Linked DNA regions of Aquibium microcysteis. The protein of the gene in region 1 interacts with the protein of each later gene in a pairwise test. Links are inferred from orthologs where the notes say so. Each region holds a gene or a part of one and is shown in the gene's direction. Other genes may lie near its edges.

Region 1 (4,584 bases):
GTCAAGCCCACGCCCGCGTCGATCGAGTTCCTCGGCGGCGCGCAGTGGGGCGACCGGCTGCCGAAGGTCGTGCAGGCGCGGCTCGCCGAGGCGTTCCAGAAGTCGGGCAAGTTCGGCGGCGTCGGACGTCCCGGCGATGGCCTGGCGATCGACTACCAGATCTCCGTCGACATCCGCGCCTTCGAGATCCGCGCGACCGGCGCGCAGACCGCGCATGTCGCGTTCTTCGTCCGCATCCTGAACGACCGCAACGGCGTCGTGCGCGCCTCGCGCGGCTTCGAGGCGACGGCACCGGTGACCGGCACGGGCAACGACGCCTTCGTCGCGGCCCTCGACCGTGCCTTCGCCGACGCGACCGCCGCACTCGTCAACTGGGCGGTCTCGGCCATCTGATCGCCGGGTTCCCGGCCTTTTCCACAGGCTCGAGCCGCGCGGTCGCGGCACCGCCCGTTCGGCGGTGGACGCCGCGCCCGGCAACGCCGACAATGGCGGCCGACTCGAAGACCCGGCAGAACACGTCATGGCAGACCGTCCCCCCCGCGACCCGCTGAAGCGAGAGGCCGCCGCCGCGCGTGCGCCGGCCCCGGCCGCCGTGCGCACCTTCGTGCATCTGCGCGTTCATTCCGCCTATTCGCTGCTCGAAGGCGCGCTGCCGCTCAAGAAGATCGTCGCGCATGCCGTCAAGGACGGCGCTCCGGCGATCGCGGTCGCCGACACGTCGAACCTGTTCGGCGCGCTCGAGTTCGCGCAGTACGCCACGAAGGACGGAATCCAGCCCATCATCGCCTGCCAGCTGGAGGTCGTCTTCGAGGGCGAGGCGCCGCAGTCGGCCCGCACGGGCGGGCGCGGGAACGGTGGCCGCGAGCGCGCGGCCGTGGTGCTGATCGCCGCCACCGAGGCGGGCTACGCCAATCTCGTGCGGCTGGTCAGCCGCAGCTATCTGGAGACGGCGGCGGGCGAGGGGCCGCATGTCCGCGACGGCTGGATGGCGGAACTCGCCGAAGGGGTCATTTGTCTCACCGGCGGCGAAGGGGGGCCGATCGGCCGGCCGCTGAAGGCGGATCGGGCCGCGCTGGCGGAAGAGCGCCTGCTTGGGCTGCGCCGCATCTATGGCGACCGGCTCTACGTCGAGCTGCAGCGCCCGCGCGGCTACGACCGGCATGTCGAGGCGGCGGCGATCGAACTCGCCTACCGGCACGACCTGCCGCTGGTGGCCACGAACGAGGCCTTCTTTCCCGGCCGCGAGGACTACGAGGCGCATGACGCGCTGATCGCGATCGCGGAAGGCACCGTCATCGGCGACGACAACCGCCGCCGCCTGACGCCCGACAACCACCTGCGCACCCAGGCCGAGATGTCGGCCCTCTTCGCCGACCTGCCGGAGGCGATCGACCACACGGTCGAGATCGCCATGCGCTGTTCCTACTATCCGAAGAACCGCAGCCCGATCCTGCCCCGCTTCACGTCCGGGTCGAACGACGACCCCCAGGCGGCCGAGCGCGCGGAATCGGAGGAGCTGAAGCGCCAGGCGCGCGAGGGCCTGGCCATGCGGCTCGCCACGATCGGGCTGTCGGAGGGCTACACGCAGGAGCAGTACGCCGAGCGGCTCGAGTACGAACTCGGCATCATCGAGCGCATGAAGTATCCCGGCTACTTCCTGATCGTGTCCGACTTCATCAAGTGGGCCAAGGCGCACGACATTCCCGTCGGTCCGGGCCGCGGCTCGGGTGCCGGCTCGCTCGTCGCCTATGCGCTCACCATCACCGACGTCGACCCGCTGCGCTTCTCGCTGCTGTTCGAGCGCTTCCTCAACCCCGACCGCGTGTCGATGCCCGACTTCGACATCGACTTCTGCCAGGACCGCCGCGACGAGGTGATCCGCTACGTGCAGGAGCGCTACGGCCGCGACCAGGTGGCGCAGATCATCACCTTCGGTACGCTGCAGGCCCGCGCCGTGCTGCGCGACGTCGGACGCGTGCTGCAGATGCCCTACGGTCAGGTCGACCGGCTCTGCAAGATGGTGCCGGCCAATCCCGCCAACCCCGTCAAGCTCGCCGACGCCATCGCGGCGGAGCCGCGCTTCCAGGAGGAAGTCGAGAAGGAGCCGATCGTCGAACAGCTGCTCGACATCGCCCAGAAGCTCGAGGGCCTCTACCGCCATGCCTCGACGCATGCGGCGGGCATCGTGATCGGCGACCGGCCGCTGTCCGAGCTCGTCCCGATGTACCGCGATCCGCGATCGGACATGCCGGTCACCCAGTTCAACATGAAGAAGGTCGAGGATGCCGGCCTCGTCAAGTTCGACTTCCTCGGCCTGAAGACGCTGACCGTGCTCGACAAGGCGGTGAAGCTGGTGGCCCGCCGCGGCATCGACATCGACCTCGCCAAGCTGCCGCTCGACGACGAGAAGACCTACAGGATGCTGTCGCGCGGCGAGGTGGTCGGCGTGTTCCAGGTGGAATCGGCGGGCATGCGCAAGGCGCTGATCGGCATGAAGCCCGACCGCATCGAGGACATCATCGCGCTGGTCGCGCTCTACCGTCCCGGCCCGATGGAGAACATCCCGACCTACAATGCCCGCAAGCACGGCGAGGAGGAGATCGCCTCGATCCATCCCAAGATCGACCACCTGGTGAAGGAGACGCAGGGCGTCATCGTCTACCAGGAGCAGGTGATGCAGATCGCGCAGGAACTGTCGGGCTATTCGCTCGGCGAAGCCGACCTGCTGCGCCGCGCCATGGGCAAGAAGATCCGCGCCGAGATGGACAAGCAGCGCGTCCGCTTCGTCGAGGGCGCGGTGGAGCGCGGCGTTTCCAGGCAGCAGTCCGACTTCATCTTCGACCTGCTGGCGAAGTTCGCCGACTACGGATTCAACAAGTCGCACGCCGCCGCCTACGCCATCGTCTCTTACCAGACCGCCTACATGAAGGCGCACTACCCGGTCGAATTCCTGGCCGCGTCGATGACGCTCGACATGAACAACACCGACAAGCTCGCCGACTTCCGCCAGGATGCGCTGAGGCTCGGCATCGAGGTTCAGCCGCCCTCCGTGAAGACGTCGTTCCGGCCGTTCGAAGTGGGCGAGAACCGGATCTACTACGCGCTCGCCGCCATCAAGGGCGTGGGTGAGGCCGCCGTCGACCACATCGTCGAGAAGCGCAAGGAGAAGCAGTTCGAGAGTCTCGAGGATTTCTGCGAGCGGATCGACCCGCGCATCGTCGGCAAGCGCGTGCTGGAGAGCCTGATCCAGGCGGGCGCGCTCGACTGCTTCCAGCGCGACCGCGCCGAGCTGTTTGCAGGGGTGGAACTGATGATGGGGCTCGCCCACAGCGCGGCCGAGGAGGCGAATTCGGGACAGGGCAACATGTTCGGCATGGCGCTCGCCGGCCCGCGCGAAAGGCTGCGGCTGCCGGCGGTCGCCCTCTGGGAACCATCCGAAAGGCTGCACCGGGAGTTCCAGGCTGTTGGCTTCTACCTCTCAGCCCACCCTCTCGACGAGTACAAGACCGTTCTGGAACGCCTCCGGGTCCAGAGCTGGGCCGACTTCTCGATCGCCGTCAAGCGCGGCGCGACGGCCGGCCGGCTGGCGGGCACCGTCGCCTCCAAGCAGGAGCGCAAGACGCGCACCGGCAACAAGATGGGCGTGGTCATTTTCTCCGACACATCCGGTCAGTTCGAGGCGGTGATGTTCTCCGAGACGCTGGCGCAATACCGAGACATGCTGGAGCCGGGCCGCTCGGTCGTCATCACCGTGCAGGCGGAGGACCGTCCGGAAGGCGTCAACCTGCGCATCCAGACCGTCCAGTCGCTGGAGGAGGAGGCCAGCCGGATCAAGCAGGCGCTGCGCGTCTATCTGCGCGACGCCGCTCCCCTCGAGGCGGTCGCCACCCGGCTGACGCAGCGCGGCGAGGGGCAGGTCAGCCTCGTGGTGATCAAGGACGGCGGGAAGGGCGAGGTCGAGATCGAGCTGCCGGAGCGCTACCGCATCTCGCCGCAGATCGCGTCCGCCATGCGCGGACTGCCGGGCGTGGTCGAGGTGGAACTGGTCTCGTAGCGGGACCGGCCGAGGCCTGGCGCGTCAGTTCATCACCGTCGGCTTCGGCTCGTAGCGTCCGTCGGGCGTGGTGACGAAGAATTCGGCGATCTGCGGGTGGCGCACCGGCTCGCCGGTCTCGTCCGGCACGAGGTTCTGCTCGGAGACGTAGGCCACGTATTCGCTCTCGGCGTTCTCGGCCAGAAGGTGATAGAAGGGCTGGTCCTTGCGCGGCCGCACTTGTTCGGGAATGGCCTGGTACCATTCCTCCGTGTTTGCGAACTCCGGATCGACGTCAAAAATGACGCCCCGGAACGGGAACAGCCGGTGGCAGACCACCTGGCCGATCTGGAATTTGGCTTCGCGAATTGTTTTCATGGTGACACCCTCGGCGATAAGTGGCGCAACCTGAACGACAATTCAAGAGTCCCCGCGCTTGACGGTCCGTCCGCCAACCGCTAGCGCCTCGCTCGATCGGGGAACGGAGAGAAAGACATTGGCGGAGATCCTCGGCCTCGTCCTGCCCTTCTTCGGGCTGATCTTCCTCGGCT
Region 2 (3,432 bases), 3.3 Mb from region 1 along the record:
TCACCGCAGGACCATCGCGAGAACGAGCCCGACCGCGGCGCCGGCGGTCACCCCGAGCCCTATGCCGAGCGCCGGATCGCCGAACAGCACCTTGCCCAGCACGGCGCCGAGGCCGATTCCCACGATCACGCCGATGGCCGTTCTGATGAGGAAGGTCGTCATTCTGCGGACTCAGCGGTTCGCGGGCAGGCTGCTGCCGATCCCCGCGCCGATGAAGACACCCAGCACGATCCCGAGAATGATGTTTTCGAGCACCGAAACGCCGAGCACGGCACCGACGGCCAGACCGATCGTGACGCCCATCACGGCGTTCATGTAGCGCGTTCCCGGCATCGCTGGCCTCCTTTCGTCAGGGAGGAAATCCACCATGTCGGGGATGGTTCCGCCGCTGTGCCGGCGCACCCGCCTGCATCCTGGCGGCTCGCCGATTACTCCCTTGCATTTGCCGGCGCGATTGCCGATATGAGGGACGGGAGGTTGGTGGTGGACGAGCCACTCGCCAACCGGGTCAGGTCCGGAAGGAAGCAGCCCTAACGAGCTCCGGCACGGGTCGCCGTGCCAGCCTCCCACCTTTTCCATCCGCTCGCGCCGGTCCGGATGCGGAGCCGGACGTGGTCCGGATCGGGCATCGACGCTGCGGCGTCTCGGCGGCGAAACACGACAGTCCGAGCCGCGATACGGAGGCGAACCGTCCAATGAGCGAGGCCGGCGGCACCGACGCGACCGGGAACAGGGCGTATCGCGTCCTCGCCCGCAAGTATCGGCCGAGCGATTTTTCCGACCTGATCGGCCAGGAGCCGATGGTCCGTACGCTCACCAACGCATTTGCAGCCGACCGCATCGCCCAGGCCTGGATGCTGACCGGGGTGCGCGGCGTCGGCAAGACAACGACGGCCCGCATCCTCGCGCGGGCGCTCAACTACAAGACCGCCGATATCGATCGCCCCACTATCGACCTTGCCCTCCCGGGCGAGCACTGCAAGGCGATCATGGAGGGGCGCCATGTCGACGTGATCGAAATGGATGCCGCCAGCCACACCGGCATCGACGACATACGCGAGATCATCGAGCAGGTGCGGTACGCGCCGGTCTCGGCGCGCTACAAGGTCTACATCATCGACGAGGTGCACATGCTCTCGACGCAGGCCTTCAACGGCCTGCTGAAGACGCTCGAAGAGCCGCCGCCGCACGTCAAGTTCATCTTCGCGACCACCGAAATCCGCAAGGTGCCGATCACGGTGCTGTCGCGCTGCCAGCGATTCGACCTCCGCCGCATCGACGCCGGCCTGCTGGTCGGGCATCTTCGCGGTATCGCCGGCAAGGAGGGCATCGTCGTCGAGGACGAGGCGCTGGCCATGGTGGCCCGTGCCGCCGAGGGCTCTGCCCGCGACGCTCTCTCCATCTTCGATCAGGCGATCGCCCATGGTGCGGGTAGCGTCACCGCCGAGGCTGTGCGCGCCATGCTGGGCCTGGCGGATCGTGCCCGCGTCGTCGATCTCTTCGAGCACCTGATGCGCGGCGACGTCGCTGCGGCGCTGACCGAGTTCCGCGCCCAGTACGACAGCGGCGCCGATCCGGCGGTGGTCCTGACGGATCTCGCCGAGTTCAATCATCTCGTCACGCGTCTGCGTTTCGTTCCGGAAGCCGTGCGCGACGGCTCGCTCACCGAGGACGAGCGGCTGCGCGGCGCCGATTTCGCAGGCCAGCTCTCCGTTCGCGTGCTGTCGCGGACCTGGCAGATGCTGCTCAAGGGCATAGCCGAGGTGCAGGGCTCCAATCGCCCGGTGAGCGCCGCCGAGATGGTGCTGATCCGCATCGCCCACGCCGCCGCTCTGCCCACCCTGGACGAGGCCCTGAAGGCAATCGAGAGCGGTGGGGTTCCGGCCCTCCAACCCGGCGGAGCGCCCCGGTCCGCAGCGAGCCCTGCAGCCGATCGCCCCTCCGCACCCGTGGGGAACGGCGGTGGTGTAGCGGCGGTCGCGCAGGCGCGGATGCCCGCAGGCGCCGGCGGCCCGGCGATGCGGCTGGTCGAACCTGTGCCCCAGGCCCAGGCAGCCGTGCTGCCGTCACCCGTCCCGGTCGAGGAGGCGCCTTCGGTGCCGCTGCGCTCGCTCGAGGATATCGCGGCGCTCGCCGACGCCAACCGGGACATCGCCTTCAAGGTCAAGCTCAAGAGCTGCGTGCGCCTGGTCGCCATCGAGCCGGGCCGCATCGAGGTCAGCCTGACGCCCGACGCGCCCAAGGTGCTCCTCAACGACATGACGACCCGGCTGAAGGCCTGGACGGGCCGCAACTGGTTCGTTTCGGTCTCGCGCGAGGAGGGCAGTCAGACCCTTGCCGAAGTCGAGGCCGGCCGCCGCGAGAGCGCGCTCATGGACGCCCGTGCCGACCCGGCCGTCGCGGCCATTCTCGCCCGCTTTCCCGGCGCCAGGATCATCGACGTGCGCATCCCCGATGCGGCGGCACAGGACGTGGCGGAGGGCGACGAGACGTCGCTGCCGATCGATCCGGTCGCCGACGATGACGACGACGAACTTTGAGATCAACGGAAGGAAGACATCATGAAGGACCTCATGGGCCTGATGGGCAAGGCCAAGGAGATGCAGGCGAAGTTCCAGACCATGCAGGAGGAGATCGCGCAGATCGAAGCCTCCGGCCAGTCGGGCGGCGGCCTCGTCACCGTCGTGCTGTCGGGAAAGGGCGAGATGAAGAGCCTGAAGATCGATCCTTCGCTCTTCAAGGAGGACGACGTCGAGATTCTCGAGGATCTGATCCTCGCCGCTCACGCCGATGCCAAGGGAAAGGTCGAAGCGGTCATGCAGAAGAAGACGCAGGAACTGACCGCCGGCCTGCCGATCCCGCCCGGCTTCAAGATGCCGTTCTGAGCCGCTCCGGACGATCAGCGGCGGGTTCCTCCCGGTCCCGCTGCGCCTGGACCATGCGTTTCGGGATTGGAAATCGGCCGGCTGCGCCTACATTGTCGCCATGACACCGATTTCCGTTCTCGATCTTTCGCCCGTCCCGGAAGGCACCGATGCCGGTGCCTCGCTGCGCAATACGCTCGATCTCGCCCGCCATGCGGAGCGATGGGGATACCGCCGCTACTGGCTGGCCGAGCATCACAACATGCCGGGCATCGCCAGCGCCGCAACCGCGGTGGTCATCGGCCATGTCGCCGCCGGCACCTCGAGCATTCGCGTCGGCGCCGGCGGCATCATGCTGCCCAACCATTCGCCGCTCATGGTGGCCGAAGCCTTCGGCACCCTGGCCGCCCTGCACCCCGGCCGCATCGATCTCGGCCTCGGTCGCGCGCCGGGGACCGACATGCTGACCGCGCGTGCGCTGCGCCGCAATCTGTCCGGCGACGTCGACCAGTTCCCGCGCGACGTCGTCGAGCTGATGTCCTACTTCAAGCCGGTCGAGGAAGGCCAG
Region 3 (3,395 bases), 2.8 Mb from region 1 along the record:
TCGAGGACGGGCGCCTCGAGGCCACCAACACGGACTGGTCAGGCTTCTCCGCCAATCTCGACGCGCGGGCTCCGGGCTGGGCGTCCGGGCGACGCGCGGTCGTGCTGGGAGCGGGCGGCAGTGCAAGGGCGATCCTGTATGCGCTGCTCCAGAAAGGCTATCGCGAGATCCGCGTCGTCAACCGGACGATCGATCGGGCCCGTGACCTTGCCGACCGCTTCGGCGAGCGGGTGACCGGGCATGACTGGAACGCCGGTTCCGAACTGCTTTCCGATACCGATCTCCTCGTCAACACCACGCCGATCGGCATGGCCGGCCGGCACGAAGGCAAGCTTTTCGACCTGAAGCCGCTCCCTTCCTCGGCCATCGTCACCGACATCGTCTATGTCCCGCTGGAGACCCCGCTTCTTTCGAGCGCCAGGGCTCGGGGGCTGACGACGGTCGATGGTCTCGGCATGCTGCTGCACCAGGCCGTTCCGGGCTTCGCCCGCTGGTTCGGGTCGACGCCCGAGGTGACGGCCGAGCTCCGCGACCTGGTGATCGCCGACATGGAGCGCCATCGATGATCGTCCTCGGCCTCACCGGCTCGATCGGCATGGGAAAATCGACCACGGCTGCGATGTTCGCTGCCGAGGGCGTGCCGGTCAACGACGCCGACGCGGTCGTGCACGAACTCTACCGGGGCAAGGCGGTCCCGCTCGTCGCTGCGGCGTTCCCCCAGACGGTCGTCGACGGCATCGTCGATCGCAATCGGCTGTCGACGGCCGTGCTCGGCGACTCCGCCGCGTTGAAGCGGCTGGAGGCGATCGTCCATCCGCTCGTCCGCGAAGCCGAAATGGACTTCCTGGCGAAGCACCGCGCGGCCGGTACCCCCCTCGTCGTCCTCGACATACCCCTCCTGTTCGAGGTGGGCGCCGAGGGGCGCGTTGATCGCGTCGCGGTGGTCAGCGCGCCCGCGGACGTCCAGCGATCGCGCGTGCTGGCGCGTCCCGGCATGACCGCGGGCAAGTTCGAGGCGATCCTGGCGAAACAGGTTCCGGACTCCGAAAAGCGTGCCCGGGCGGATTTCGTGATCGACACCGGACAGGGGATGGAGCCGGCCCGGCGGGAGGTCGTCCGAATTATCGGTGAATTGTCGGGCGGGGGTTCGGCCTAGACCGGTTCAACCGCTGGCCCGCGGCCTGTACGATGGACATGAGCGAATCGGGGAAGTGGCCATGCGCGAGATCATATTCGACACCGAGACGACCGGCCTCGATTCGCGCGAGGATCGGATCATCGAGATCGGCGGCGTGGAACTCGTCAACCGCTTCCCCTCCGGCCGCTTCATCCATTTCTACATCCATCCGGGAGATCGCCAGATTCATCCCGAGGCGCAGGCGGTGCACGGCATCAGTATGGCCGACCTGCAGGGCAAGCCCCGGTTTGCCGAGATCGCCGGCGAGTTTCTCGCCTTCATAGAAGGCGCGAAACTGATCGCTCACAATGCCGGCTTCGACATGGGCTTCGTCAACCAGGAACTCGCGCGGCTGGGGATCGAGCCGATCGGGGCGGACCGCGTCGTCGACACGCTGGCGATCGCCCGGCGCAAGCATCCGATGGGTCCCAATTCGCTCGACGCGCTGTGCCGGCGCTACGGTGTGGACAATTCGCGGCGCACCAAGCACGGCGCGCTGCTCGATTCGGAACTTCTCGCGGAAGTCTATATCGAGCTGGTCGGCGGCAAGCAGGCTGCCCTGGGGCTGGAGATCGTCGAGACCGTCGTCGAGACGACCGCCGACGTCGACGTCGCGATCGTCCTGTCCGAACGGCCGAGGCCGCTGGCTCCACGGCTCGGCGATGCGGAACGCGCAGCGCACGCGCGGATGATCGAATCGCTGGGCGAATCGGCCCTATGGAAACGCATTCTTCCGCAGGCGGCGGGAGCGGCGCCGGCAGAATGAAGAACGGGCGCCGCTCGCCGCGCCGCCCGCCTCGAAATCAGCCGTCGCCGCGCCGGCTCAGCTCATCTGCACCTTGGCCTTGGCCTGATCCTCGGCGAGCTTGCGCTGGAACATCTGGGCGAAGTCGATCGGATCGAGCATCAGAGGCGGGAAGCCGCCGTTGCGGGTCGCTTCGGCGACGATCTGGCGCGCGAAGGGGAACAGCAGGCGAGGGCACTCGATGAAGAGCACGGGCAGGACGTGCTCCTTCGGGAAGCCGGCGATGCGGAAGACGCCGCCATAGACGAGCTCGACGTTGAAGAGAACTTCCTTGTCGACGTTGGCCTTCGCCGTCAGCGTCAGATTCACGTCGAAGTCGTTCTCAGACAGCGGGTTCGCGTTGACATTGACGTTGATGTTGATGCTCGGGGCCTTGTCGCGTCCGCGCAGCGAGTTCGGTGCGCCGGGGCTTTCGAAGGACAGGTCCTTGACGTACTGGGCCATGATGTTGAGCGTCGGCTGCGCGCCGTTGCCATTGCTCACTGCGCCACCGGCGTTGCTGTCCTGCGATTCGGCCATGTCACTCGATCCTTGTGAAGTCGCCGCGCGCGGGCGGCCGGGTCGGGCGGTTGGCTAACATGGGTGGCAGGGCGTTACAAGCAGACAGCACGGGCGCGACGACCGGAAACCGGCCCGAAGCGGCGCGCGTCCTCAGCGGTCGCCGTCGATCCGGCGCCAGGGAGAGCTGCCGTCGGCGTCGCGCGTCCCGGGGCCTGTGCGGCTGAATTCCTCCGCGTCGAGATCGATCGTTCGCGGATCGCGCCGATGGCGCATGTCCGCGCCGCCCGCCCGAAATCCCGTCATGTCGACCTTCACCAGCACGCGCCTGGCGATGCTTCGCCACATCCACTCGCGGAAGGCCGGGATGAAGAGAAGAAAACCGATGGCATCGGTGACGAAGCCCGGAAGGAGCAGGAGAAAGCCCGCGAGCAGGATCATGGCTCCGTGCACCAGCTCCCGCCCCGGAACCCGGCCCGCATCCGTCTCGGCCTGGATGCGCCGCAGCAGGCCGAACCCCTGAACGCGCAGGAGCACCGAGCCGACCACGGCGGTGAAGAGAACCATTCCCAGTGTCGCCAGCACCCCGATCCGGCTGCCGACGAGCACGAAGGCGGCGATCTCGAGCAGCGGGACGACCAGGAAGATCAGGAATAGGGAAGGAAATCGCACGTTGCTGCCATCCGCGGTGGAGGGACGGCCATTGCCGCCCCGTGATCGGGCCTCCATATACATATGGTGTGTCCACGCGGGATTTGAATGATCGTGGCACGCGTTCTATATGCATTCGATGGGTGCGTGCCTGCGACAGGCTCGGAAGCGCAGCCGCATCTCGAAACGATCGCTCGGCGGACCAATGGAATTTTTCGATTTCGGCACATTGTTCTTCATCGTCGCTGCGGTGGTCATCTTCAT

Evidence for each region. Proteins that work in one complex are often made in the same cells at the same time.
Region 2: the proteins of dnaE (region 1) and IAI54_RS23305 interact in binary tests that used the Escherichia coli proteins (3 or more experiments, as listed by UniProt). The link is inferred for Aquibium microcysteis from one-to-one orthologs.
Region 3: the proteins of dnaE (region 1) and dnaQ interact in binary tests that used the Escherichia coli proteins (3 or more experiments, as listed by UniProt). The link is inferred for Aquibium microcysteis from one-to-one orthologs.

Annotation. Positions count from the first base shown.
Region 1 is NZ_CP061080.1:1,588,507-1,593,090, reverse strand. The notes cover bases 145-4,254. They hold dnaE (DNA polymerase III subunit alpha), read left to right. Parts: upstream 145-520; coding sequence 521-4,054; downstream 4,055-4,254. Other genes in these bases: hspQ (heat shock protein HspQ), read right to left, coding at 4,079-4,254; IAI54_RS07280 (ABC-type transport auxiliary lipoprotein family protein), read left to right, coding at 145-393. In the rest of the region: more of IAI54_RS07280, read left to right, coding at 1-144; more of hspQ, read right to left, coding at 4,255-4,411; IAI54_RS07265 (AEC family transporter), read left to right, coding at 4,530-4,584. UniProt on the Escherichia coli protein: DNA polymerase III is a complex, multichain enzyme responsible for most of the replicative synthesis in bacteria. This DNA polymerase also exhibits 3' to 5' exonuclease activity. The alpha chain is the DNA polymerase catalytic subunit.
Region 2 is NZ_CP061080.1:4,938,438-4,941,869, forward strand. Bases 160-3,117 are described here. They hold IAI54_RS23305 (DNA polymerase III subunit gamma/tau), read left to right. Parts: upstream 160-695; coding sequence 696-2,540; downstream 2,541-3,117. Other genes in these bases: IAI54_RS23290 (hypothetical protein), read right to left, coding at 160-162; IAI54_RS23295 (hypothetical protein), read right to left, coding at 172-315; IAI54_RS23310 (YbaB/EbfC family nucleoid-associated protein), read left to right, coding at 2,562-2,885; IAI54_RS23315 (LLM class flavin-dependent oxidoreductase), read left to right, coding at 2,986-3,117. Also shown: more of IAI54_RS23290, read right to left, coding at 1-159; more of IAI54_RS23315, read left to right, coding at 3,118-3,432. UniProt on the Escherichia coli protein: Part of the beta sliding clamp loading complex, which hydrolyzes ATP to load the beta clamp onto primed DNA to form the DNA replication pre-initiation complex.
Region 3 is NZ_CP061080.1:4,389,026-4,392,420, forward strand. What follows is about bases 160-3,080. They hold dnaQ (DNA polymerase III subunit epsilon), read left to right. Parts: upstream 160-1,217; coding sequence 1,218-1,943; downstream 1,944-3,080. Other genes in these bases: IAI54_RS20535 (shikimate dehydrogenase), read left to right, coding at 160-566; coaE (dephospho-CoA kinase), read left to right, coding at 563-1,156; secB (protein-export chaperone SecB), read right to left, coding at 2,001-2,501; IAI54_RS20555 (FxsA family protein), read right to left, coding at 2,634-3,080. In the rest of the region: more of IAI54_RS20535, read left to right, coding at 1-159; more of IAI54_RS20555, read right to left, coding at 3,081-3,152; IAI54_RS20560 (Tim44/TimA family putative adaptor protein), read left to right, coding at 3,337-3,395. UniProt on the Escherichia coli protein: DNA polymerase III is a complex, multichain enzyme responsible for most of the replicative synthesis in bacteria. The epsilon subunit contain the editing function and is a proofreading 3'-5' exonuclease.